2 regions of the Streptomyces sp. CNZ287 genome follow, and region 1 is predicted to be linked to the other one. Evidence: riboswitches for the same ligand, from Rfam matches in the RefSeq annotation. Region 1 holds a riboswitch; the other holds the start of a gene.
The links. Region 1 has a riboswitch for cobalamin ahead of FB457_RS28815 (ABC transporter substrate-binding protein). Riboswitches for the same ligand answer to the same signal wherever they lie in the genome.

Region 1 (11,867 bases):
TTCGATGCGATCGCCGGCCGGATCGACGACAACCGGGCCGTGCTGCCCGTCCACGAGCTGGGCACCATCACCGCCGAGCCCACCGACCCCAGTCCGGGCCTCGGCCGCGCCGAGATGCTCACGGCCGTCGACGACACCGTGATCGACGCGCTCCTCGCGGAGCCGATCGCGCCGCTGCTCGGCGTCCAGCTCCGCCACGTCGGCGGCGCGCTGGGCCGTCCCTCGGACTCCCCGCACGGCGCGCTGCCGGAGCCGTACCTGCTGTACCTCTTCGGCGTCCCGTTCTCCCCCGAGGCGGCGGCCGGCATCCCCGTCCGCCGGAGCGCGCTGGTGAAGGCCCTCGATCCGTACGTCGCGGGCCGCAAGCCGTACACGTTCCTGGGCCCCGACGAGAGCCCGGCGGACGTCTTCGGCCCGGAGAGCCTGGCCCGCCTGCGGGCCGTCAAGCGCGCCCGCGACCCGCAGGGGGTGTTCCGCAGCAACTTCCCGGTCGGCAAGGACTGACTCCTGCACCGGCGGGACCGGGGGCCTGACCGGCGGCCCCGCCTTCCGGCCCGTTCACCGCCGTCACCGTACGACCGCGGTGAACTCCGCGGTGCGCACCGCGTCCTCGTGCTTGAAGTCGAGGAACAGCCGGTACGTCCCCGGGCCCGGCACCTGCGCGTGGAACGCCACGACGGGGCCGGGTCCGGTCGTCCCGTCGCCGGGGGAGCCGTCCGGGTGGACGTGGACGTACGCGAGGTCCTCCCGGCGCACCGCCACGAGGTGGCCGTACGCGGCCAGGTAGGGCTGCAGGTCGGTGACCGGTTCGCCGTCGCGGGCGACGGCGAACTCCAGCCGCCGCCCCTCGCCCGCCGCCAGTTCGCCGGTGAGGGTCACCTCGCGGCCGTCGACGGTGAAGGCCGGGGCGGGCGCGGGGAGTTCGTGCGCGGGCCCGGCGCCGTCGCCGGCCGTCAGGTCCGCGCCGAGCGTGAGGGTGCGGCCGAGCGCGGCGGGGGCGAAGTCGGCGAAGACGCGGTAGGCGCCGGCCTCGGGAAGGAGGACGCGGACGGACCAGGTGCCGTCGGCCGCCTCCGCGGGGTGGACGTGGACGTAGCGGGTGAGGTCGCGGCGTACGACGATCAGGTGGACGAGCTTGTCGTGGATGGGCGTCAGGCCGGTGACCGGGCGGCCGTCGTTGCCGAGGAGGCGGAAGCGCAGCTCGGTCTCGGCGCCCGCGGGTGCCGCGGTGGTCTCCAGCGCGAGGGTGTAGCCGTCCTCGGAGCTGTCCAGCCCGGCGGGTCCCGCGGGGGCGTGGTGACCGTGGTGACCGTGCGCACCGTGCTGACCGTGGCCGGCGTCGTGGTGCTGGGTGGCGTTCATGGTGGGTCTCCTTGCCCTTCGTCTCCGGTGCGGTCTCTCTGGTGATCAGCGTAGCAGAGATACCCCCTGGGGGTATGGCGACGTGCGGTGACGCGTGTCACGCGGGGCGGTTTGAGGGCGTCACGCCGCGGTGGTCGTACGGTCCCGGGTGAGCCGCGCGCCGCGGTCCCGCAGGGAGGGCCCGGCCGTACGCGCCGCGCCCGCCGGCCGCCACACCAGCACCGCCGCCACCGCCGCCGCGAGCCCGATGACCGCCAGCACGCCCGCCGCCACCCCCGTCCCGGCCCGTGCCGCGAGAGAGCCGGCCAGCGGGTACGTCACCAGCCACGCGACGTGCGACAGCGAGAACTGCGCCGCGAACGCCGCCGGCAGGTCCGCCTTCCCCGGCACCGCGCCGCGGATCACCCGCCCCGCCGGCGTCACCATCGCCGAGGTCGCCGCGCCGAGCACGGCCCACGCCGCGAGCAGCGCCGGCCAGGTCCTCACCCCCGCCGCGAGGCCCGTCCCGACGACGGCCAGCACCGGCGCCGGCACGAAAGCCGCCGGCAGCATCACCGCGCGGTCGCCGGCCCGCTCCAGCACCCGGGGGAGCGCCAGCGCGACGGCCATCGACCCGGCGCCGTAGGCGCCCAGCGCGAGCGACACGTCGCCGACCGGGCGGGCGAAGTGGTCGCGGACCAGGACCACGGTGTTGACGATCACCATCGAACTGGCCGCCGCGACGGCGAGGTTGAGCGCCAGGAGCGCGCGGAGCTGCGGCGCGGAGCCGAAGAGCTTCATCCCGTACGCGGCCCTGGCGAACACCCCGCCGCTCTCCGTGCCGCCCTCCCCGCCCCCCTCGCGCGGGACGGGCTTCGGCAGCGCCACCGAGACGACCAGCGCGGCGGAGGCGGCGAAGCCGGCGGCGGTGCCGAGGAAGAGCCGGTCGTAGGTGAGGAGCGTCAGCAGCCCGGCCGCGAGCACGGGGCTGAAGAGGCTCTCCATGTCGTACGCGAGCCGCGACAGCGAGAGCGCGCGGGTGTAGTCGCGCTCGGCGGGGAGCACCTCGGGGATGGTGGCCTGGAAGGTCGGGGTGAACGCGGCGGAGGCGGACTGGAGGAAGAAGATCAGCACGTAGATCTGCCAGACCTCGGTCACGAACGGCAGCGCGAGCGCGACGACGCCGCGCACGAGGTCGGCGGCGACCAGCAGGGCGCGGCGCGGGATGCGGTCGCCGAGGGCGCCGATGACGGGGGCGATGCCGACGTAGGCGACCATCTTGACGGCCAGGGCGGTGCCGAGGACGGCGGAGGCGTTGCCGCCGGCGAGGTCGTAGGCGAGGAGGCTGAGCGCGACGGTGGCGAGGCCGGTGCCGACGAGGGCGATGACCTGGGCGGCGAAGAGGTGCCGGTAGGTGCGGTTGCGGAGTACGGAGAACATGGCCCTGGCCTCTTCCTTTGCTCGTGTGCGCATATACGCACATGTTAAACAGAGGGAGGTCCGGGGGCTATTCCCGCGGGGCGGTTACCGGTTCAGGAGTGCCAGGGCTCGCCGGTCATGAGGTGGTCGGCGTGGTTGAGGGCCTCGATGACGAGACCGCGCAGATGCCCGTCGCGCAGCGAGTACACGACGCGGCGGCCCTCCTTCCTGGAGTGCACCAGGTGGGCGAGGCGCAGCTTGGCCAGATGCTGGCTGACGGCCGGCCGGGCGGCGCCGCTGGCGGTGGCCAGCTCGGTGACGTCGGCCTCGCCCTCGGCGAGCAGCCACAGCAGGTGCAGCCGCGTCGCGTCGGCGAGCAGCGCGAAGACCGTGCTCGCGGCTTCGAGCTGCTCCCGGTCGGGCGTCCACTCGTGACGGTGGACGGCGGGGGTGGGCGAGGGGGCGGTGTCGCGCTCCGGCATGCGCCTATCGTATGGCCGTACGAGGCCCGGGGCCGGGCGTCGCGGCTGCTCAGCCGGCGCGGTACATGCCGAGGGAGCCGTGCCCGGCGACGTCGGCGAAGCCGAACTTCTCGTACAGGAACCGGGCGGGCCCGTCGGCGACGAGCGACACGTACGCGGTGGCGGGCGCCCGCCGGTCCAGCTCCGCGACGAGCTCCGCCATGATCTGCTTCCCGAGTCCCTGCCCCTGGTGGTCCGGCAGCACGCACATGTCCACCACCTGGAACACGGTCCCCCCGTCCCCCACGACCCGCCCCATCCCCACGGGCACCCCGCGGTGGTACACGACCACCCCGTACCAGGTCTGCGGCAGCCCCACGGCGGCGGCCTCGGCCGCCTTGTCCGACAACCCGGCCCCGGTCCGCAACCGCCGGTAGTCCGCGACGGACGGCACCCCGGCCCGTATCTCGTAAGGGTCACTCATCGACATCATGCGTTACACCCTAACGGGGTGCCGCCGGCGATCAGGTGGTGGCGCCCGCTCCCGGGCGCCTGTCACGCACGCCACGTGCCCTCCCGCGGGAGGGTGTTCGTCTGCGATGATGGCGCTGCCAAAGGCGACGGCGGAACGAGGAAACCGGTGTGAATCCGGTGCGGTCCCGCCACTGTGATCGGTGAGCCGGCTCCGAACAGGCCACTGCCCCCGCGGGGGTGGGAAGGCCAGGGGCCGGCGGTGAACCGAGAGCCAGGAGACTCACGTCGTCGCCTCCTCGACGGATCTGGGGCGGATTTCCCCGGAGAGGAGCGTGCGCCGTCGTGCGTGCCCTGCTGCGCGGCCCGGTGCGGTCGTTGCGTGTGGTCGTTCCCCTGTCCCTGCTCTTCGCCGCCGCCTGCGGGGGGCCCGCGCGGGACGGCGGGCGGGCGGAGGGGGAGTCGCCGCCCGGGTTTCCGGTGACCGTCGGCAACTGCGGGGTCGAGACCGTCTACGAGCGGCCCCCCGAGCGGGCCGTGACCCTCAACCAGCACGTCACCGAGATCATGCTCGCCCTCGGGCTGGAGAAGTCCGTGGTCGGCACCGGCTATCTCGACGACGAGATCCTGCCCGCCTACCGCGGGGCGTACGCAGGCATCGAGGTGATCGCCGACGAGTACCCCTCCTACGAGACCCTTCTCGCCGCGGAACCCGACTTCGTCTACGGCGGGTTCGCCAGCACCTTCGAGGAGGGCCGCGGCCGTGACGCGCTCGCCGGGGCCGGCATCGACTCGTACCTCAGCCTGGAGGCGTGTGCCGAGCCGCCGGTGACGGTGGACCTCATGGACCGCGAGATACGCACCGTCGCCGAGGTGTTCGGCGTCCCGCGGCGGGCGGAGAAGCTCCTCGGCGAGCTGCACGGGACGCTCGACGGCGTGCGGGACGCGGTCGCCGGGGTGGAGGCCGCGGAGGTCTTCGTCTACGACAGCGGCGACAAGACCGCGTTCACCGCGGGCGGCGGCGGGATCGGCAACGAGATCATCGGACTGGCCGGCGGCGCCAACGTCTTCGCCGGCCTCGGCAAGCCCTTCGGCGATGTGTCGTTCGAGCAGGTCGCCGCCCGCGCCCCGGACGCGATCGTCATCTACGACTACGGCGACCAGTCCGTCGCCGACAAGAAGCGGTTCCTCCTCTCCCACCCCGCGCTCCAGGACGTCCCGGCGGTACGGAACGAACGCTTCGCCGTCCTCCCGCTGTCCTCGACCGTCCTCGGCGTACGGGTCCCGGAGGCCGTCGACTCGCTGGCCCGCCAGCTCCATCCGGACCGCTTCCGGTGACGAGGGCCCGGGCGCTGCCCTTCCCCGCCCTGCTCGTCCTCCTCCTCGGCCTGCTGCTGCTCTCCGCCACCGCCGCCGTCGCCCTCGGCTCCGTCCGCGTCCCCGCGGGCCAGGTCTGGGGCATCCTCCTGCACCGCCTCCACCCCGCCCTCGCGGACCCCGGCTGGAGCCCGGTGCGCGAGACCATCGTCTGGGACGTGCGCCTCCCGCGCGTGCTGCTCGCCGGGGCGGTGGGGGCGGGGCTCGCGGTGTGCGGGATGGCGCTCCAGGCGCTCGTACGGAATCCGCTCGCCGACCCCATGCTGCTGGGCATCTCCTCGGGCGCCACGGTCGGCGCCGTGCTCGTCGTGGTCCTCAACGTCACCGTCCTCGGCCTCTTCACGCTGCCGCTCGCGGCCTTCGCCGGCGCCCTCGCCGCGCTCGTCGCCGTCTACTTCCTCGCGCTCGGAGCCGACGGCCGCATGACGTCGCTGCGCCTGGTGCTCGCGGGCGTCGCCACGGCCGAAGTCCTCTCCGCCGTCGTCGGGTTCCTCATCGTCACCTCGGGCGACCCGCACAAGACGCAGGCCGCGCTCCGCTGGATGCTCGGCGGCCTCGCCGGCAGCACCTGGCGGCTCATCTGGATCCCGCTGGCCGTCGTCGTCCTCGGTACGGTCGCGCTGCTGGCCGTGGCCCGGCCGCTGAACCTGCTCCTCGCCGGCGAGGAGGCCGCCGCCGCCCTCGGCCTGGACGTGCACCGCTTCCGCTCCGCGATGTTCGCGCTCGTCGCCGTGATGGTCGGCGCGGCGGTCGCGGTCAGCGGGGCGATCGGGTTCGTCGGGCTGATCCTGCCGCACGTGGTGCGCCTGCTCACCGGCGCCGACCACCGGCGGGCGCTGCCCGCGGCGGCGCTGCTCGGCGCGGCGTTCCTCATCGCCGCCGACCTGGCGGCGCGCACGCTGATCAGCCCCGAGGAGGTCCCGGTGGGAGTACTGACGGCGCTGGCCGGCGGGCCGTTCTTCCTCTGGCTGATGCGCCGCGGGGCCGCCCGGTGACCGGCCGCGCGCCCGGCGCCCCCGCCGCGCCCGGCGCCCTGCGGCTGGAGTCCGTCACCGTCACCGCGGGCGGGCGCACGCTCGTCGAGGCGGTCTCCCTCGACGTCGCGCCCGGCGAGGTCGTCGGCCTCGTCGGCCCCAACGGCGCGGGCAAGACGACGCTGCTGCGCACCGTCTACCGCGCGCTGCGGCCCACCTCCGGGCGCGTACTCCTCGACGGCGACGACGTGCGCGCCCTGCCCGCCAAGCGGCTGGCGCGGCGGCTCGCCGCGGTGCTCCAGGAGATCCCGGGCGCCTTCGAGCTGACGGTGTACGACGTGGTGGCCATGGGCCGGACGCCGCACAAGCGCGCCTTCGCCGGGGACGATGACGCCGACCGCGCCGTCATCGCCGGCAGCCTCGCGGCGGTCGGGGCGGCGGACCTGGCCGGGGCGCCGTTCGACCGGCTGTCGGGGGGCGAGAAGCAGCGGGTGCTGATCGCGCGGGCGCTGGCGCAGCGCGCGGGCACGATGGTGCTCGACGAGCCGACCAACCACCTCGATCTGCGCCACCAGCTCGACGCCCTCCGCCTCGTCCGCGGCCTCGGCGCCACCGCGCTGGTCGCCCTCCACGACCTCAATCTGGCGGCCGCGTTCTGCGACCGCATCTGCGTGCTACGGGCCGGCCGCGCGGTCGCCGCGGGCCCGCCGGCGGAGGTGCTGACGCCGGCGCTGCTCGCGGAGGTGTACGGGGTGGCGGCGGAGGTCACCGTCCACCCGGCCACGTCCCGCCCCCACATCACCCTGCTCCCGGACGGGCCCCCGCCGGGAGCGGCCAGGGCGGGGGACCCGGATGCGCCGGGTGGCGCGGGGCTGCCCGGGGACGCGGATTCGCCAGGGGACGCGCGCGTGCCTGATGGCACGGGCTCGCACGGCCCGTTCGGCGTACCTCCGGACGACACCCCACCCCCGCGCATGGTCCCGCCCGGCCCGCCGGAGCCGCCCGGGCCACCCGAGCCGCCCACCGCCGCCGCGCCGTCCGACCCCGCCCCGAAGGGAGCACCGTGACACCCGCCGACCAGCCCCTGTCCCCGGCCGTCGTCGCCGCCGCGCTCGAAGACGTCGCCGCACTCGGGCCGTTCTTCGCCCTCGCCGTCGCCGGGCCCGGCGACGGCTGGCACCCCGTCGCCGGAACCTACGCCCGCGGCGCCGCCGACCTCGTCGCCGCCACCGCCGGCCGCTACGGCACCGCCGAACTCCGCATCGGCGCCTCCCTCGTCCAGTTCGGCCACGCCTCCCGGCTCTGGTCCCCGGTGCTCGCCTGCGCCCTCCTCCACGGCGTCCTACCGGACCTGACCGGGCTCCAGCGCGCCGACGAAGGCCCCGCGCTGCGGCTGCCCGTGCCCGCCGGGCGGCCGGCGCCCGCGGCGGCCCGGCTGCCCGAGGTGCTGTACGAGGAGGTGGTGACCCGGCACCTGGAGCCGCTCGCCGCGGGGCTGCGCGTCAAGGTCGCCGCCGGGCTGCTCTACGGCAACGCCGCCTCCGCGCTCGTCGGCGCCGCCGCCGCGCTCCGCGCCGCCCGCCCGGCGCTGGGCGACCCGCTCACCCGGCTCACCGGCGCCCTGCTGTGCACGGGGCGGCTGGCCGGCACGGGACTGCTCACGGGGCCGGGGCTGACCTTCCGGCGCCGTAGCTGCTGCCTGTACTACCGCGTCCCCGGCGGCGGCACGTGCGGCGACTGCTCCCTGCGTACGTGACGGCCGCCCGCCCCGTACAACGCCAGGACCCGCCACCGCCTCACCGCTTCCCCCGCCCCCGCAGGAACCGGTCCGCCCCCTCCGCCAGCTCCACCACCCGTTCCGGATACCGCGACTCCGCCCGCTCCCCCGCCGGCAGCCTCCACGGCCGGTGCACCGCCGCCCCCGCGAACCCCGCCAGCTCGGGTACCCACCGCCGCACGTACACCCCCTCCGGGTCGTAACGCCGCGCCTGCGCCAGCGGGTTGAGCACCCGGTTCGGCCGCGTGTCGGTGCCCGTCCCGGCTACCCACTGCCAGTTGAGCTGGTTGTTCGCGATGTCCCCGTCGACGAGCAGGCCGAGGAAGTGCGCGGCGCCGACCCGCCAGTCCACGTACAGCGTCTTCGTCAGGAAGCTCGCCGTCAGCAGCCGCCCGCGGTTGTGCATCCAGCCCTCGTGCGCGAGCTGCCGCATCGCCGCGTCGACGATCGGGTAGCCGGTCCGCCCCGCGCGCCACGCCGCGGTCCCGTCGGCGTCCGTGCGCCACCGGTCGCCGCGCGGGCGGTAGTCGGCGTGCGCCGCGTCGGGGCGCGCGGCGAGGACCTGGTGGTGGAAGTCCCGCCAGGCGAGCTGCCGGACGAACGCGTCGGCGCCCGGGCCGCCCGCCGCGCGGGCGCGGTGGACGAGTTCGGTGGCGGAGAGCGTGCCGAAGTGCAGGTGCGGGGAGAGCCGGGAGGTGGCGTCGCCGGGGAGGTCGTCGTGGCGGTCCGCGTACGCGGCCACCCCGGTACGAAGCCAGGCCGCGAAGCGCCGCCTGCCCTCCTTCTCGCCGCCGCGGGCCAGGCCCGGTGAGGTGCCGGAGACCTCCGCGCGCGCCGGGAGCGCGATCGAGCGCACCCCCGCGGGCACCGGGACGCGGCGCGGCGCGGGCAGCGGCGTGCGGGGCGCGGCGGCGCGCCAGCGGCGGAAGTACGGGGTGAACACCGCGAAGTGGTCCCGCCCCTGCGGCGTCACCGCACCCGGCGCCAGCACGGTGACCGCCGCCTCGTGCACGACGAGCCGCCGCCCGTCCGCCGCCAGCGCCTCGCGCAGCCGGGTCTCGCGGCGCTGGGCGTACGCGCTGACGCCCGCGGCGACGTGCACCTCGCCCGCCCCCGCGGCCGCCGCGACCCGGACGGCCTCGCGGACCGGGTCCCCGGCGCGGACGACGAGGCGGCCGCCGCGCGCCCGCAGCGCCTCGTCGAGACCGGCGAGGCAGTCCGCGAGGAACGCCCGCCTGTTGGGCGGCGCGAACCCGATCCGGGCGAGGGCGTCGTCCGCCACGAACAGCGGCACGACGTCATCGGCGGCGTGCACGGCGGCGTGCAGCGCGGGGTTGTCGTGCAGCCGCAGGTCGGACGTGAAGAGGCAGACGGCGACGCTCATCCCGGCATTCTCACGGTGCCGCCGCCCCGGCGCCGCGCGCCATGCCGGTGGCGTACGCCCCGGCCCGTCCCGTGACGTACGCCACCGAAGCCCCGCCCCCGCGCGGCGTTTACCGATTCGTTACTCGGCAAGACGCCGTGAATGCCGAACAGAAGCAGACCCAGTGCGGCGGCGGTGATCGCCGGGATCGCGGATCTGGCCGCGATCGTGATCGGACTGTGGATACTCCTGTACGTCCTCGACGCGAACCGCTCGAACGACTTCGTCGCCTTCGTGCACGACATCGCGAGCTGGCTCGCGGGCTGGTCCCGCGACATGTTCACCGTGGACCCCGACTGGTGGCAGGTCCTGCTCAACTACGGGATCGCCGCCTGCGTCTACCTCGCGGTCGGGCACACGGTGTCCAGGACCGTCAAGCGGTGGTGACCTGACGCCGGAGGCAGCAGCGGGACCGGAGGCCGCAGGACCGGAGGCCGCGGGAGGGAGGGACGATGAGGGCACACCGGCTGACGTTGAACGTGCTCAGCTCCAGCGCGCAGTGCGCGGTGATCCGCGTCGGCGGCGAACTGGACCACGGGGGCGAGCGGCTCTTCCTCGACACCGTGGGGTCGTGCGTGGACTCCGGGCACCGCTACGTCGTCCTCGACCTCACCACGCTCACCTTCTGCGACTCCCGCGGCCTCAACTGCCTCTTCGCGGTGCGCTGGCTGCTGCGCAGGCAGGGCGGCGAACTGCTGCTCGCCGCCGTCGGCCGGCGGGTGACGTACCTGCTGGAGCAGACCGGCAGCACCGACGTGATCGCCATGTACCGCAGTGTGCGGGAGGCGCTGGAGCACGTGCCGGAGCCGCTGCGGGCGCGCTGGCCGCCCGGCGCGGTCCCGGACGCTGCGCGCCCCTCGCGCCCCGATCGTTGACGCGTGCTGCAAATGGCCCAGGGACGAGCGGAAATGCGAGCTGGAAGGGGTGTTGTCGGACCACGTTGGTTACGGATGCAAAGTAACGGTCAGGTATAGCCGCCGTGATGACGGGTAGCTGCACACCACGCCTGTCGAGCAGAAGTCCACATCAGGGGGACACCATGACGACATTCGTGACGCGCGACCACGGGCCCGAGACCGGCCACGCCACGGCCACCGCCACCGGCCCCGGCCCCGCGACGGGCACCGCCCCGGCCACCGACACGGGCGCAGACCCGCTCGCCGGCCTCGACCTGCCGCCGCTGCCCGAGCTGCGCGAGGCGAGCACCGCCGACGCGCGCGCCCTGTCCCGGGTCCTCTTCGCCCGGCTGGCCGAGCTGGAGGAGGGCACGTACGCCTACTCGTACGTCCGCAACACCCTCGTCGAGCTGAACCTCGCGCTCGTCCGCTACGCCGTCAGCCGCTTCCGGCTGCGCAGCGAGTCCCGCGAGGACGTCGTGCAGGTCGGCACCGTCGGCCTGATCAAGGCGATCAACCGCTACGACCTCGGCGAGGGCACCGAGTTCCCCACGTTCGCGCTGCCCACGATCATGGGCGAGATCAAGCGCCACTTCCGCGACACCTCCTGGGCGGTGCGGGTGCCGCGGCGGATGCAGGAGCGGCGGCTGACGCTGGCGAAGGCGAGTGCGCGGCTGGAGCAGACGCTGGGCCGCGGCCCGAGCGTCGCGGAGCTCGCGGAGCAGACCGGTCTCGACCCGGACGAGGTCGTCGAGGGGCTGGTCGCCGCCAACGCGTACAAGACGTCGTCGCTCGACTACCACGCCGCCGACGAGGAGGGCGAGTCCTTCCTCGCGCGGCGCACCGGGGTCACGGACCCCGACCTGGAGAAGGTCGAGAACCTGGTGTCGCTCAAACCGCTGGTCGAGGCGCTGCCGGAGCGCGACCGCAAGGTGCTCGACCTGCGGTTCGGCGCCGAGATGACGCAGAGCGAGATCGGCGCGGAGCTGGGCATCTCGCAGATGCACGTGTCCCGGCTGCTGTCCTCGATCCTCAGACGCCTGCGTGAGGGACTGACCGAGCCGGCGTGAGCGCCGGCGCGCGCCTGCGGCGGGGCGGGCGTTCCGTGCGCCCCGGCCGCGTACGGCGCCGGAAGGCGACCGGGATCGCCGGGACCCGGCGGCTGCGCCGGGCGGACCACGCGCTCTTCGCCCGGATCGCCGCGACCCGCTGGCCCGGCGCCGAGCCGGTGCTGCCGCGGCTGAGCCGCGCCGCCGACCACGGCGTCCTGTGGTTCGGCACCGCCGCGGCCGTCGCCGCGTTCGGCGGCCCGCGCGGGCGGCGCGCCGCGCTGCGCGGGCTCGGCTCGCTGGCGCTGGCCTCCGCGACGGCGAACACCGCGGGCAAGGGCGCGTTCCGCCGCGCCCGCCCGGTGCTCGACGCGGTGCCCGTCATCCGGCATCTCACGCGCCAGCCGATCACCTCGTCCTTCCCCTCGGGACACACCGCCTCCGCCGCCGCCTTCGCGTGCGGCGTCGCGATGGAGTCCCCGCGCTGGGGTCTGGCCCTGGCGCCGGTCGCGTGGTCGGTCGCCTTCTCCCGGATCTACACCGGCGCCCACTACCCCAGCGACGTGCTCGCCGGGGCCGCGCTCGGGCTGGGCGCGGCGCTCGTCGTACGCCGCCTGGCGCCGCCCCGCGCCCGCGGGACGCACCCGGCGCCGCCGCCCGCCGAGGCGCCCGCGCTGCC
Region 2 (11,867 bases), on a different contig from region 1:
CTCGGGTACGCGCTGCTCTGCATTCCGGCGGACGCGGCGGGCGGCGCGGTCCTGGAGATCGCCGCCGTGTCCTTCACCGCCACCGTCGTCGGCGCCGTCCCGCACGTCGCCCGGGGCCGCGGCCCCACCGCCGAACACCTGGTCCGCCGGGTCCTCGGCACCGCCTTCGCCGCCGCCTGCTGCCGCCCCCTGTGCGCCGGCGCCCCCCGCGACGGCGACGGCGGCCCCGTCGCGGGCCTCGCCGCGGGCCCCGGCTACGTCCTGGCGCTGCTCGGCGTCCTCGCCCTCACCGCGCTCTGCGACGCCGTGCTCGCGGCCTGCCTCGCCCGGGCCCGCACCGGCTGGCCGTACGGCCCTCTGCTCCGCGACGAGCTGCGCGCCCTGCCCGGCGTCGGCTCCGCGATGTGCGCGACCGGCGTCGTCATCGCGCTGGCCGCGCAGGTGGCCGGGCCCTGGGCGCTGCCCGTGCTGAGCCTGCCCCTGCTGCTCACCCAGGTCTCGTTCCGCCGCTACGCCGCGGTACGCCGCACGTACCGCCAGACCATCGCCTCCCTGGCCCGCGCGACCGAGGTGGCCGGCTACCACAGCCAGGGCCATGCCCACCGCGTCGCCGCCCTCAGCCGGGCGATCGGCCGGGTACGGGGGCTCTCCGAGCGGGAGCTGGACGTGCTGGAGCAGGCCGCGCTCATGCACGACCTCGGCAAGCTCTCCCTGGCCGACCCGGTGCCGCCCGGCGGCGACGGGACCGTGCCGCCCGGCGCCGAGAGTCTCGCCGACCGGCGGCGCGTCGCCCTGCTCGGCGGCGCGGTGGTGCGGCAGACCGGGGTGGCCGCCGAGGTCGCCGTCGTCGTGGAGCGGCAGGCGGAGCCGTACCGTGACCAGCCGGTCGCGGCCCGTATCGTGCGCGTGGCGGCCGCATACGACGTGCTGGTGGCGGGGAACGCGAAGGGTGAGGGCGCGGTCGCCGCCGGGCCGCTGGCGGCCCTGGAGCGGCTCCGGCTGGCCACTGCGGACGAGTACGACCCGGTGGTGGTGGACGCGCTGCGGGAGGTGCTGGCAAGTGGCGTGTGCGCGAACTGACCGGTAAGAAGCGGGTGTACGGCACCGCGTGGTTGGATGCGGGCATAGCCCGGCACCCGAGCGGACAGGAAGTTGCGGGGAGCAACGGCGCCCCCCGGGAGAGCACGCCGTGCGGACGGGCCGCACAGTGGTCATCCTGGAGTCAAAGACGGCAGGCAGGAATCGTGAGGATCTTCGGTAGAACACGGCATCGGCCCTCCGCCTCGTGGCGGCAGGCGACCGACCGCGCGTTCACGTTGATCGGCGACGGCCGGTACGACGACGCGGGCGCGCTGCTCACCCGTGCCGCGGGCCTGGAGCCCTGGCTGTCGGAGTCGTGGTTCAACCTTGCGCTGCTGCACAAGTTCCGGCACGACTGGGAGCAGGCGCGCGCCGCGGGCCTGCGGGCCGTCGCGCTGCTCGACCGCGAGACGGGCGCGCCCGACTGGTGGAACGTCGGCATCGCCGCCACCGCCCTCCAGGACTGGCCGCTGGCGCGGCGGGCCTGGCAGGCGTACGGCCTGAGCGTGCCCGGCGGCGCCGCGCACCAGGGGGCCACCGACCCACCGGAGGACATGGACCTGGGCAGCGCCGCGGTGCGGCTGTCGCCCGAGGGCGAGGCGGAGGTCGTCTGGGGCCGCCGTCTCGACCCGGCGCGGATCGAGGTGCAGAGCATCCCGCTGCCGTCGTCGGGGCGGCGCTGGGGCGAGGTCGTGCTGCACGACGGGGTGCCGCACGGCGAGCGGGCGACGCTGGCGGGGCCCTCGTACCCGGTCTTCGACGAGATAGAGCTGTGGGCGCCCTCGCCGGTGCCGACGTGGGTGGTGCTGCTGGAGGCCGCCACCGAGGCGGACCGGGACGCCGTCGAGCTGCTGGCGGCCGAGGCGGGGTACGCGGCCGAGGACTGGTCGTCGTCGGTGCGGCTGCTCTGCCGTACCTGCTCGGAGAGCTGCATGCCCAGCGCCGAGGGCTCGCTGCAGGCGACCCTCGACCCGCACGACCACAGCGAGCCGGGCCAGCCGGGCCCGCTGGTGCACCGCACCGAGGACGGGCTGTGGGTCCCGGAGCGCGAGTGCGGGATAGCCGCGCCCGCGTCCCTGGTGCGCGGGCTGCTGGAGAGCTGGGCGGCGGACAGCCCGGACACCCGGGACTGGCGGGATCTGGAGGAAGTCGTCTGAGGCTGTCGGAACCTGGCCGTACCCTGGACTCCGGTCTTTTCACAGAAGCTCGTGAGGGCGGGAACCAGGAAGGCGTACGGCGAGCATGACGCAGCAGGCGGAGCAGGAGCAGGCGGGGCGGGAAGCGGAGTCGCCGGACGTGTTCATCGACGACGTGAAGGACGCGGAGGCGCGCGAGCGGGCGGCCCGCGAGCGGGGCACGGCCCGGCCGATCACGGTGGTCGGCAATCCGGTGCTGCACCGCGAGTGCCGGGACGTGACGGAGTTCGACGACGCGCTGCGGCGGCTCGTGGACGACATGTTCGCCAGCCAGCGGGCCGCGGAGGGCGTGGGCCTGGCGGCCAACCAGATCGGGGTCGACCTCAAGGTCTTCGTCTACGACTGCCCGGACGACGACGGCGTGCGGCACGTGGGCGCCGTGTGCAACCCCGTGCTGGAGGAGCTGCCCGCCGACCGCCGGCAGCTCGACGACGGCAACGAGGGCTGCCTGTCCGTCCCCGGCGCGTACATGTCGCTGGCCCGCCCCGACTACGCGGTGGTGAGCGGCCGCGACCTCGACGGCAACCCCCTCCGGGTGGCCGGCACGGGCTACTTCGCCCGTTGCCTGCAGCACGAGACGGACCACCTCTACGGGCGGCTCTACATCGACCGGCTCTCCAAGCGCGAGCGCAAGGACGTCATGGAGCAGATGGCCGAGAACACCCCGCGGTACGAGACCGTCCCCAACGACTGACGCGCCCGGCCTGCCCGGATCCGCCGCCCGCGGGCCGTGACCGCCGCCTCTTGCGCGGCGGTTACGGCAGTGGTCCAGTCCACTGGCGCCATGGCGGTGCGTTGACCGTGCGCCCTGCGCACGCGAGGCTCGGAGCCCCCCATTCGTACGGACGCACGGAGGCCCCATGCTCAGACGTACGGTCAGACTCATCCTCAGCATCGCCATGATCGCGGCGGCAGGTGTCGTCGGCACGGTCGCGACCGCCGGCACCGCGCAGGCGGACTCGTGCTACACCTGGAACCGCACGCTCTCGGAAGGCATGTCCGGCTCCGACGTCACCCAGTTGCAGATCCGGGTGGCGGGACACGTGACGTCCGGTGAAATCCTCGCCATCGACGGCAACTTCGGCCCCCGCACCAAGGCCGCCGTCGCCAAGTTCCAGAGTGCGTACGGGCTCAGCTCGGACGGCGTCGCGGGCACCAACACATTCAACAAGATCTACAGCCTGCAGGACGCCGACTGCACGCCGATTCACTTCACCTACGGCGAACTGAACAAGTGCAACTCCACCTGGGGCGGTGGCGCGGTCTCCGCGGCGACGGCCAAGGAGAACGCCAAGCGCACCATGTGGAAGCTGGAGGCGATGCGGCACGCCCTCGGTGACGTCCCGATCAACATCAGCAGCGGCTTCCGCTCCGTCTCGTGCAACAACGCGGTCGGCGGCGCCTCCAACAGCCAGCATCTGTACGGCACGGCGGCCGACCTCGTCGGCTCCCCGTCGTTCTGCCGGCTGGCCCAGCAGGCGCGTACCCACGGCTTCGGCGGGATCCTCGGTCCCGGCTACCCGGGCCACAACGACCACACGCACGTGGACGGCCGGTCCTCGCGCTACTGGTCGGCTCCCTCCTGCGGCATCTGACCGCGGGCGGCGCAGCAGCACAAGCGGCGCGGCAACGCCGCCGCAGCAGCAAGCGGCCGCCGGCCGGACCCGCCCCCCGCGGTCGGTTCCGGCCGGCGCCGCGGCTCATCTGCCGTCCGGCAGGCGGCGCTCAGAACTCGTCGTCGAACCCGACCGAGCCCTCCACGGCCACCTGGTACGCGGACGGGCGCCGCTCGAAGAAGTTCGTCAGCTCCTGCACGTCCTGCAACTCCATGAACGCGAAGGGGTTCTGCGACCCGTACACGGGCGCGAAGCCCAGCCGGGCCAGCCGCTGGTCCGCCACGCATTCCAGATACGCGCGCATCGAGTCGGTGTTCATCCCCGGCAGGCCGTCGCCGCACAGGTCCCGCGCGAACTGCAGCTCCGCGCGCACCGCCTCGTCGAGCATGTCGCGCACCTGCCGCCCCAGCTCCTCGTCGAAGAGCCCCGGCTCCTCCTCGCGGACCGTGTCGACCACGGAGAACGCGAAGTCCATGTGCATGCTCTCGTCGCGGAACACCCAGTTCGTGCCCGTCGCAAGCCCGTGCAGCAGACCGCGGGAGCGCAGCCAGTAGACGTACGCGAACGCGCCGTAGAAGAACAGTCCCTCGATGCAGGCGGCGAAGCAGATGAGGTTGAGCAGGAAGCGGCGGCGGTCCTCCCTGGTCTCCAGCCGCTCGATGTTCTCCACGGAGTCCATCCAGCGGAAGCAGAACTGCGCCTTCTCGCGGATCGACGGGATGTTCTCGACGGCGGCGAACGCCGCGGCCCGCTCGTCCGGGTCGGGGAGGTAGGTGTCGAGCAGCGTCAGATAGAACTGGACGTGCACGGCCTCCTCGAAGAGCTGGCGGGAGAGGTAGAGGCGGGCCTCCGGCGAGTTGATGTGCTTGTAGAGCGTGAGCACCAGGTTGTTCGCCACGATCGAGTCGCCGGTGGCGAAGAACGCCACCAGCCGGCCGATGAGGTGCTGTTCGCCCGGCGAGAGCTTCGCGAGGTCGGAGACGTCGGAGTGGAGGTCGACCTCCTCGACGGTCCAGGTGTTCTTGATCGCGTCCCGGTAGCGCTCGTAGAAGTCCGGGTAGCGCATGGGGCGCAGGGTCAGCTCGAAGCCGGGGTCGAGCAGGTTCTTGGCTCCGGTGGCGGTGGTCACTGGCAGGCCTCGCAGGTCTCGGGGTTCTCCAGGGAGCAGGCGACGGCATCGTCGGCGTGCGGCTGCTGGACGGGCAGGGGTACGGGGGCGGCGCCGGCGGGCGCGGCGGCGCGGGCCGAGCGGGCGATCCGGGTGGCCGGGCGGGAGCGCAGGTAGTACGTCGTCTTCAGCCCGGACTTCCAGGCGTAGGCGTACATCGAGCTGAGCTTGCCGATGGTCGGCGCGGCCATGAAGAGGTTGAGCGACTGGGCCTGGTCGAGGTAGGGCGTACGGGCCGCGGCCATGTCGATCAGCGCGCGCTGCGGCATCTCCCACGCCGTGCGGTAGAGCGCCCGGACCTCCTCGGGGATCCAGGTCAGCTCCTGTACGGACCCGTCGTGCTCGCGCAGCGCCTCGCGGGTCTGCGCGTCCCACACCCCGAGCGCCTTCAGCTCGGCTACCAGGTAGGAGTTGACCTGGAGGAACTCGCCGCTCAGCGTCTCGCGCTTGAAGAGGTTGGAGACCTGCGGCTCGATGCACTCGTAGACGCCGGCGATGGAGGCGATCGTCGCGGTCGGCGCGATGGCCAGCAGCAGCGAGTTCCGCAGGCCCGTCTCCGCGATCCGGGCGCGGAGCGCGGTCCAGCGCTCCGGCCAGACCGCGCCGGCCTCGGGGTAGTGGTCGGGGTGGAGCACGCCGCGGGCGGCGCGGGTGCGGGACCAGGCCGGGTGCGCGCCGTGCCGCTCGGCGAGGTCGGCGGAGGCGGCGTACGCGGCGAGCATGATGCGCTCGGCGATACGGGTGGACAGCGCCCGCGCCGCCGGGGAGTCGAACGGCAGCCGCAGCCGGAAGAAGACGTCCTGGAGGCCCATCACGCCCAGGCCCACGGGCCGCCAGCGGGAGTTGGACGCCGCGGCCTGCTCGGTGGGGTAGAAGTTGATGTCCACGACGCGGTCGAGGAACGTCACGGCCGTACGGACGGTGGCGTCCAGCTTCTCCCAGTCCATCGCCCCTTCCCAGCCGCCGGCGGTGTCGACGAGATGGGCGGCGAGGTTGACCGAGCCGAGGTTGCACACCGCGGTCTCGCCGTCGTCCGAGACCTCCAGGATCTCGGTGCAGAGGTTCGAGGAGTGCACGACGGCGCCGGGCTCCGCGGTCTGGTTGGCGGTGCGGTTGGCGGCGTCCTTGAAGGTCATCCAGCCGTTGCCGGTCTGCGCGAGGGTACGCATCATCCGGCCGTACAACTGCCGCGCGGGGATCTGCCTGACGTATCGCCCATCGGCCTCCGCGCGGGCGTACGCCGCGTCGAACCCGGCGCCGTACAGGTCGGTCAGCTCGGGCACGTCGGCGGGCGAGAAGAGCGACCAGGGGCCGTCGGCCTCGACGCGGCGCATGAACTCGTCCGGGATCCAGTGCGCGAGGTTGAGGTTGTGGGTGCGGCGGGCCTCCTCGCCGGTGTTGTCCCGCAGCTCCAGGAACTCCTCGACGTCGGCGTGCCAGGGCTCCAGGTAGACGCAGGCGGCGCCCTTGCGCTTGCCGCCCTGGTTCACGGCGGCGACGGAGGCGTCCAGGGTGCGCAGGAACGGGACGATGCCGTTGGAGTGGCCGTTGGTGCCGCGGATCAGCGAGCCGCGGGAGCGGACCCGGGTGAAGGGGATGCCGATGCCGCCGGAGTGCTTGGAGAGCCGGGCGACCTGGTGGTAGCGCTCGTAGATCGAGTCCAGCTCGTCGAGCGGGGAGTCCAGCAGGTAGCAGGACGACATCTGCGGGTGGCGGGTGCCGGAGTTGAAGAGGGTGGGGGAGGAGGGCAGGTAGCCGAGGCGGCTCATCAGCCCGTACAGCTCGGCCACTTCGGCGACGTCCGCGTCGGAGTCGCCGGCGGCCAGCCCGCAGGCGACGCGGAGGAAGAAGTGCTGGGGGGTCTCGATGACCGCGCGCTCGGTGGGGTGGCGCAGCAGATAGCGGGTGGAGACCGTACGCAGGCCGAAGTAGCCGAACAGGTCGTCGCGGCCCTCGGCCACGGCCTCGTCGACCAGCGCGTCGAGGCGGGCGGCGTGCCGCCGGACGAACGCGGCGGTGGCGTCGGCGACGATGCCCTCGCGGTGGCCCACGGCGATCGCGGCGGAGAAGCTCGTGGCGCCCTGGCCCGCGGCCTCCTCGGCGACGGCCCGGGTGAGCAGCCGGGCGGCCAGCTTCGAGTACTCCGGCTCCTCGGCGATGAGCGCCGCCGCGGCGTCGGTGGCCAGCTCCCGCAACTCCGCCTCGCCGGAGCCCGGGTGCCGTCCGCGCAGCGCGTCGGCGGCGACCCGGGCGGGGTCGGTGGCGGGGAGGTCGGCGGTGAGCTCGGCGAGGGTGCGGGTGAGCGCGGCGGCCGGGCCGTCGCCGGCACGGGGGGTGGCGGAGGCGGGCCCCGTAGGCGCGGCCGGTGGTGCGATCGTCAAGATGCTGCTCTCCCTCGCTCGGCGGGGGCCGCGCGGGAGAGGCTGCGGTACGGGCGCAGGCGGGCATGCCAGACTCCGTCGAGGCAACCCGTGTGCGTCCGCGAGCCCAATCCACGAGACCCGGACGTCATCGATCGCTGCCGCAGGTTTTCGGGCTCACGACATACGGACCCGCCGGCGCGTGGCAGGCATGCCCGTACATCGCTCACCGTTGCGGGACAGCTCCGGACTTCCACCGGATTCCCCTGCGTCGGCAGCTAGGACGAGCATACATCTAGTGGCTTGCTGTGGAAGCACCCCCATATGTTGTGTCGTCTCTCGGTCGGGCGTCAGAGGTCCGCGACGAAGGCCCAGAGCGGCAGATCCGGCAGCGGCAGCCAGTCGCGCGCCGGGGTGCGGACGAACCCCAGCCGCTCGTACAGCCGGTGGGCCGTGCCCATCTGCGGGGTGCTGGACAGCACCACCCGGTGCGCCCCCAGCTCCCGCGAGCGGTCCAGACAGGCCCGTACGAGCGCCTCGCCCACGCCCCGGCCGCGCGCCTCCCGGGCCACCGCCAGCATCCGGAACTCGCCCTCGCCGGGACCGCTCAGCTCCGCGAACGGCGACCCCGCCGTCACGAACGTCACACTGCCCAGCACGTCCCCGCCGACCGCGCGGGCGTCCCCCTCGACCGCGACCAGCACCTCGGCGCGCTCCGCCGCCGCCCGGCGGTGCACGTCCCGCAGCTCGTGCACGTACGCGTCGTCCTCGCCGAACGTCAGCAGCCCGTCCGCCAGATACGCCTCGGCGACCAGCTCGCCCGCCCGCTCGTACTCCTCCGGCCGCACCGGCCGCACCGTGAAGTCCATACCCCGAGTCTGCCCTGCCCCACCGACAACGGGCCGCCGCCCCCGGAAGCCGGGGACGGCGGCCCGTACGTCTGCGGCCCGTGCCGCACCGCGCTCAGCAGCAGCGGAAGCCCTTGCGCGGGTCGTCGCCCGCGTCCGTGCGCATCCGCTCGAACTCGCGCCGGGTGGGCACCTTCGCGTCGGGGTCGTGTCCGCGCAGGTGCTCGACGTAGCGCTCGTACGCCGTGTCGCCGATCACCTCGCGGACGTACCACCAGACCTTGCGCCCGGCCGCCGCCAGCGCGGCCGTCCCGGTCACGAGCCCCCTCCGTCCCGCGCACCGCCGCCGGCACCCGGTCCTGTGCCCGGCTTGAACCCGCCGCCGCTGCCCAGCCCCGCCGCGGCCAGCTCCTCCTTCTCCTCCTTGGTCGCGATCAGTTGCGCCGGTGCCACGTACGACGACTCGTGGTACGGCTCCTCGTGGCTGACGACGGACTCCGGGTTGCGCAGCGACTTCACGCACACCCGGGCCGCGTCCAGGATCACGACGACCACCAGCAGCGCGAAGACCGCGGACAGCACCCCGTCGACGGTCGTGTTGGTGACGATCGTCTCGGCGTCCTCCAGCTCCTGCCCGGACAGCTTGCCGGAGTCGATGCCCTCCTGCGCCACGTCGCCCTGGGCGAAGAAGCCGACCCGCGGGTCGTCGGAGAAGACCTTCTGCCAGCTCGCGGTGAGCGTGACCACCGCGACCCAGATCAGCGGGATGCCCGTCACCCACGCCCACTTCAGCCGCCCCGACTTGATCAGCAGCGTGGTGCAGATCGTCAGCGCGACCGCGCCGAGCAACTGGTTGGTGATGCCGAAGAGCGGGAAGAGCTGGTTGATGCCGCCGAGGGGGTCGTTGACGCCGACCCAGAGGAAGTAGCCCCACAGGCCCACGACGACCGCGCTGGTGGCGATGAGCCCCGGCCACCAGCTCACGCGCTTGAGCGGCTTGTAGACGTTGCCGAGGGTGTCCTGGAGCATGAAGCGGCCCACCCGGGTGCCCGCGTCCAGCGCGGTGAGGATGAAGAGCGCCTCGAACATGATCGCGAAGTGATACCAGAACGCTTTCAGACTGTCCCCGGTCACGTCGGAGAAGATCTCCGAGACGCCGATGGCGAACGTCGGTGCGCCGCCGGTACGGGATAGCAGCGTCGACTCCTCGACGGAGTCGGCCGCCGCCTGCAGTGCCGCGGGCGTGATCTCGTACCCGAAGCCCTGGATCGCCTCCGACGCCGACTGCGCGGTGTCGCCGATCACCGTGGGCGCGGAGTTCATCGCGAAGTACAGTCCCGGGTCCAGCACACAGGCGGCGATCATCGCCACGATCGCGACGGAGGACTCCATCAGCATGGAGCCGTAGCCGATCATCCGGATCTGCGTCTCCTTCTGCACCATCTTGGGCGTGGTGCCGGAGGAGATGAGGGAGTGGAAGCCGGACAGGGCGCCGCAGGCGATGGTGATGAAGACGAACGGGAAGAGCGAGCCGGCGAAGACCGGTCCGGTACCCTCGCCCGCGAAGTCGGTGACGCCGTCCATCTTCAGCGTCGGCGCGGCCACGACCACGCCGATGAAGAGCAGCGCGATGGTGCCGAGCTTCATGAACGTCGACAGGTAGTCGCGCGGCGCGAGCAGCATCCACACCGGCAGCACCGAGGCGATGAAGGCGTAGATGACCATCCAGATGACCAGCGACTCCTTGCTCAGCGTGAACGTGTCCGCGAGCGAGGACTCGGCCACCCAGCGGCCCGCGACCAGCGCGAGCAGCAGCAGGGCGATGCCGATCAGCGACACCTCCGCGACCCGTCCCGGACGGATCATCCGCAGGTAGAAGCCCATGAACAGGGCGATCGGGACCGTCATGCCGATGGAGAACGTGCCCCAGGGGGACTCCGCCAGCGCGTTGACGATGACCAGCGCCAGCACCGCCAGCAGGATGATCATGATCGCGAAGACCGCGAGCAGCGCGGCGGCGCCGCCGAACGGGCCGATCTCCTCGCGCGCCATCTGGCCGAGCGAGCGGCCGTTGCGGCGGGTGGAGAAGAAGAGCACCACCATGTCCTGGACCGCGCCCGCGAAGATCACGCCCGCGACGATCCAGATCGTGCCCGGCAGGAAGCCCATCTGCGCCGCCAGCACCGGGCCGACGAGCGGGCCCGCGCCGGAGATCGCGGCGAAGTGGTGGCCGAGGAGGACCCGGCGGTCGGTGGGCTGGAAGTCGATGCCGTTGTCGAGCCGTTCCGCGGGGGTGGCGCGCGTCTTGTCGGCCTTGAGCACGCGGTAGGCGATGAACTTCGAGTAGAAGCGGTAGCCGATGGCGTACGAGCCGAGGGCCGCCGCCACCATCCAGGCCGCCGAGACCTCCTCGCCCCGGGAGAGCGCCAGCATGGTCCAGCCGATGGCGCCCACCAGGGCCACGACGGTCCACAGGATGACGCTCTTCGGTTCCAGACGTGGCTTTTTCGGCACGTCCGGGGGTGCTTGCACAGTCATGGCGGCTCCGTCCCCTGAGCTCTCAACTCTTGCAATGCGCTCGAAATGTAGAGCAGGGGCAGGCCGCCGTCACTAGGGCGATCAGTCGCTATCCGATCACGAAAGCCCCGTCCGGGGCCCTGCGGCCGGGGCAGAGCGCGGCGGCGGCCCGGCGCCGGGCCGGGAACGCCGCCGCGCGGCCGCTCAGCCCACCGGGCGGCGGAGGCGGGCGACGAACTTGTAGCGGTCGCCGCGGTAGACCGAGCGGACCCACTCCACCGGCTCGCCGTGGGTGTCGACGGAGTGGCGCGAGAGCATCAGCATCGGCAGGCCCGTGTCCGTGCCCAGCAGGCCCGCCTCGCGCGGCGTGGCCAGCGAGGTCTCGATGGTCTCCTCGGCCTCGGCCAGGTGGACGTCGTAGACCTCGGCGAGCGCGGTGTAGAGCGAGGAGTGCTTGACCAGGCTGCGGCGCAGCGCCGGGAAGCGCTTCGCGGACAGGTGGGTGGTCTCGATGGCCATCGGCTCGCCGTTGGCCAGGCGCAGCCGCTCGATGCGCAGCACCCGCCCGCCGGGGGTGATGTCGAGCCGCTCGGCGAGCTGGTCGCCGGCGGTGACGTAGCCGATGTCCAGCAGTTGCGAGGTGGGTTCGAGGCCCTGGGCGCGCATGTCCTCGGTGTACGAGGTCAGTTGGAGTGCCTGCGAGACCTTGGGCTTGGCCACGAACGTGCCCTTGCCCTGGATCCGCTCCAGCCGACCCTCGACGACCAGCTCCTGCAGCGCCTGGCGCACGGTCGTACGGGAGGTGTCGAACTCGGAGGCGAGCGTGCGCTCCGGCGGCACCGGGGTGCCGGGAGGCAGGGTCTCGGTCATCTCCAGCAAATGCCGCTTGAGCCGGTAGTACTTGGGCACGCGGGTGGTCCGCCCGGTGCTGCCCCCGGCACGTCCCGGCTCGTCGGCTGCCGGTACCGTCGCAGCCGACGTTCCCTCGGCCGGTCCGGCGTTCGTCCTCATGACTCCTCCGTCTGGTAGCGGCTCACATCCTGGCACGGCTCGTCACCCGTCGGTGCACTCGCGGGGTGACG

Region 2: it holds a riboswitch for cobalamin, as region 1 does, so the genes downstream of both, FB457_RS00575 (ribonucleoside-diphosphate reductase subunit alpha) here and FB457_RS28815 (ABC transporter substrate-binding protein) in region 1, are expected to answer to the same signal.

What each region holds. Positions count from the first base shown of each region.
Region 1 covers NZ_VISV01000020.1:56,705-68,571, forward strand. The annotation lists gene FB457_RS28790 (FAD-binding oxidoreductase) at 1-504, shown strand, start outside; gene FB457_RS28795 (hypothetical protein) at 568-1,362, opposite strand; gene FB457_RS28800 (MFS transporter) at 1,483-2,781, opposite strand; gene FB457_RS28805 (ArsR/SmtB family transcription factor) at 2,874-3,242, opposite strand; gene FB457_RS28810 (GNAT family N-acetyltransferase) at 3,292-3,714, opposite strand; cobalamin riboswitch at 3,807-3,997, shown strand; gene FB457_RS28815 (ABC transporter substrate-binding protein) at 4,050-5,030, shown strand; gene FB457_RS28820 (FecCD family ABC transporter permease) at 5,027-6,064, shown strand; partial or broken gene FB457_RS28825 (ABC transporter ATP-binding protein) at 6,034-6,921, shown strand; gene FB457_RS28830 ((2Fe-2S)-binding protein) at 7,107-7,799, shown strand; gene FB457_RS28835 (cryptochrome/photolyase family protein) at 7,840-9,204, opposite strand; gene FB457_RS28840 (hypothetical protein) at 9,346-9,630, shown strand; gene FB457_RS28845 (STAS domain-containing protein) at 9,696-10,118, shown strand; gene FB457_RS28850 (sigma-70 family RNA polymerase sigma factor) at 10,283-11,209, shown strand; gene FB457_RS28855 (diacylglycerol kinase family protein) at 11,206-11,867, shown strand, end outside.
Region 2 covers NZ_VISV01000001.1:125,110-136,976, reverse strand. The annotation lists gene FB457_RS00600 (HD domain-containing protein) at 1-1,080, shown strand, start outside; gene FB457_RS00595 (tetratricopeptide repeat protein) at 1,245-2,237, shown strand; gene def (peptide deformylase) at 2,323-2,970, shown strand; gene FB457_RS00585 (D-Ala-D-Ala carboxypeptidase family metallohydrolase) at 3,137-3,871, shown strand; gene FB457_RS00580 (ribonucleotide-diphosphate reductase subunit beta) at 4,002-5,021, opposite strand; gene FB457_RS00575 (ribonucleoside-diphosphate reductase subunit alpha) at 5,018-7,441, opposite strand; cobalamin riboswitch at 7,566-7,712, opposite strand; gene FB457_RS00570 (GNAT family N-acetyltransferase) at 7,771-8,289, opposite strand; gene FB457_RS00565 (YbdD/YjiX family protein) at 8,384-8,587, opposite strand; gene FB457_RS00560 (carbon starvation CstA family protein) at 8,584-10,806, opposite strand; gene FB457_RS00555 (GntR family transcriptional regulator) at 10,990-11,796, opposite strand.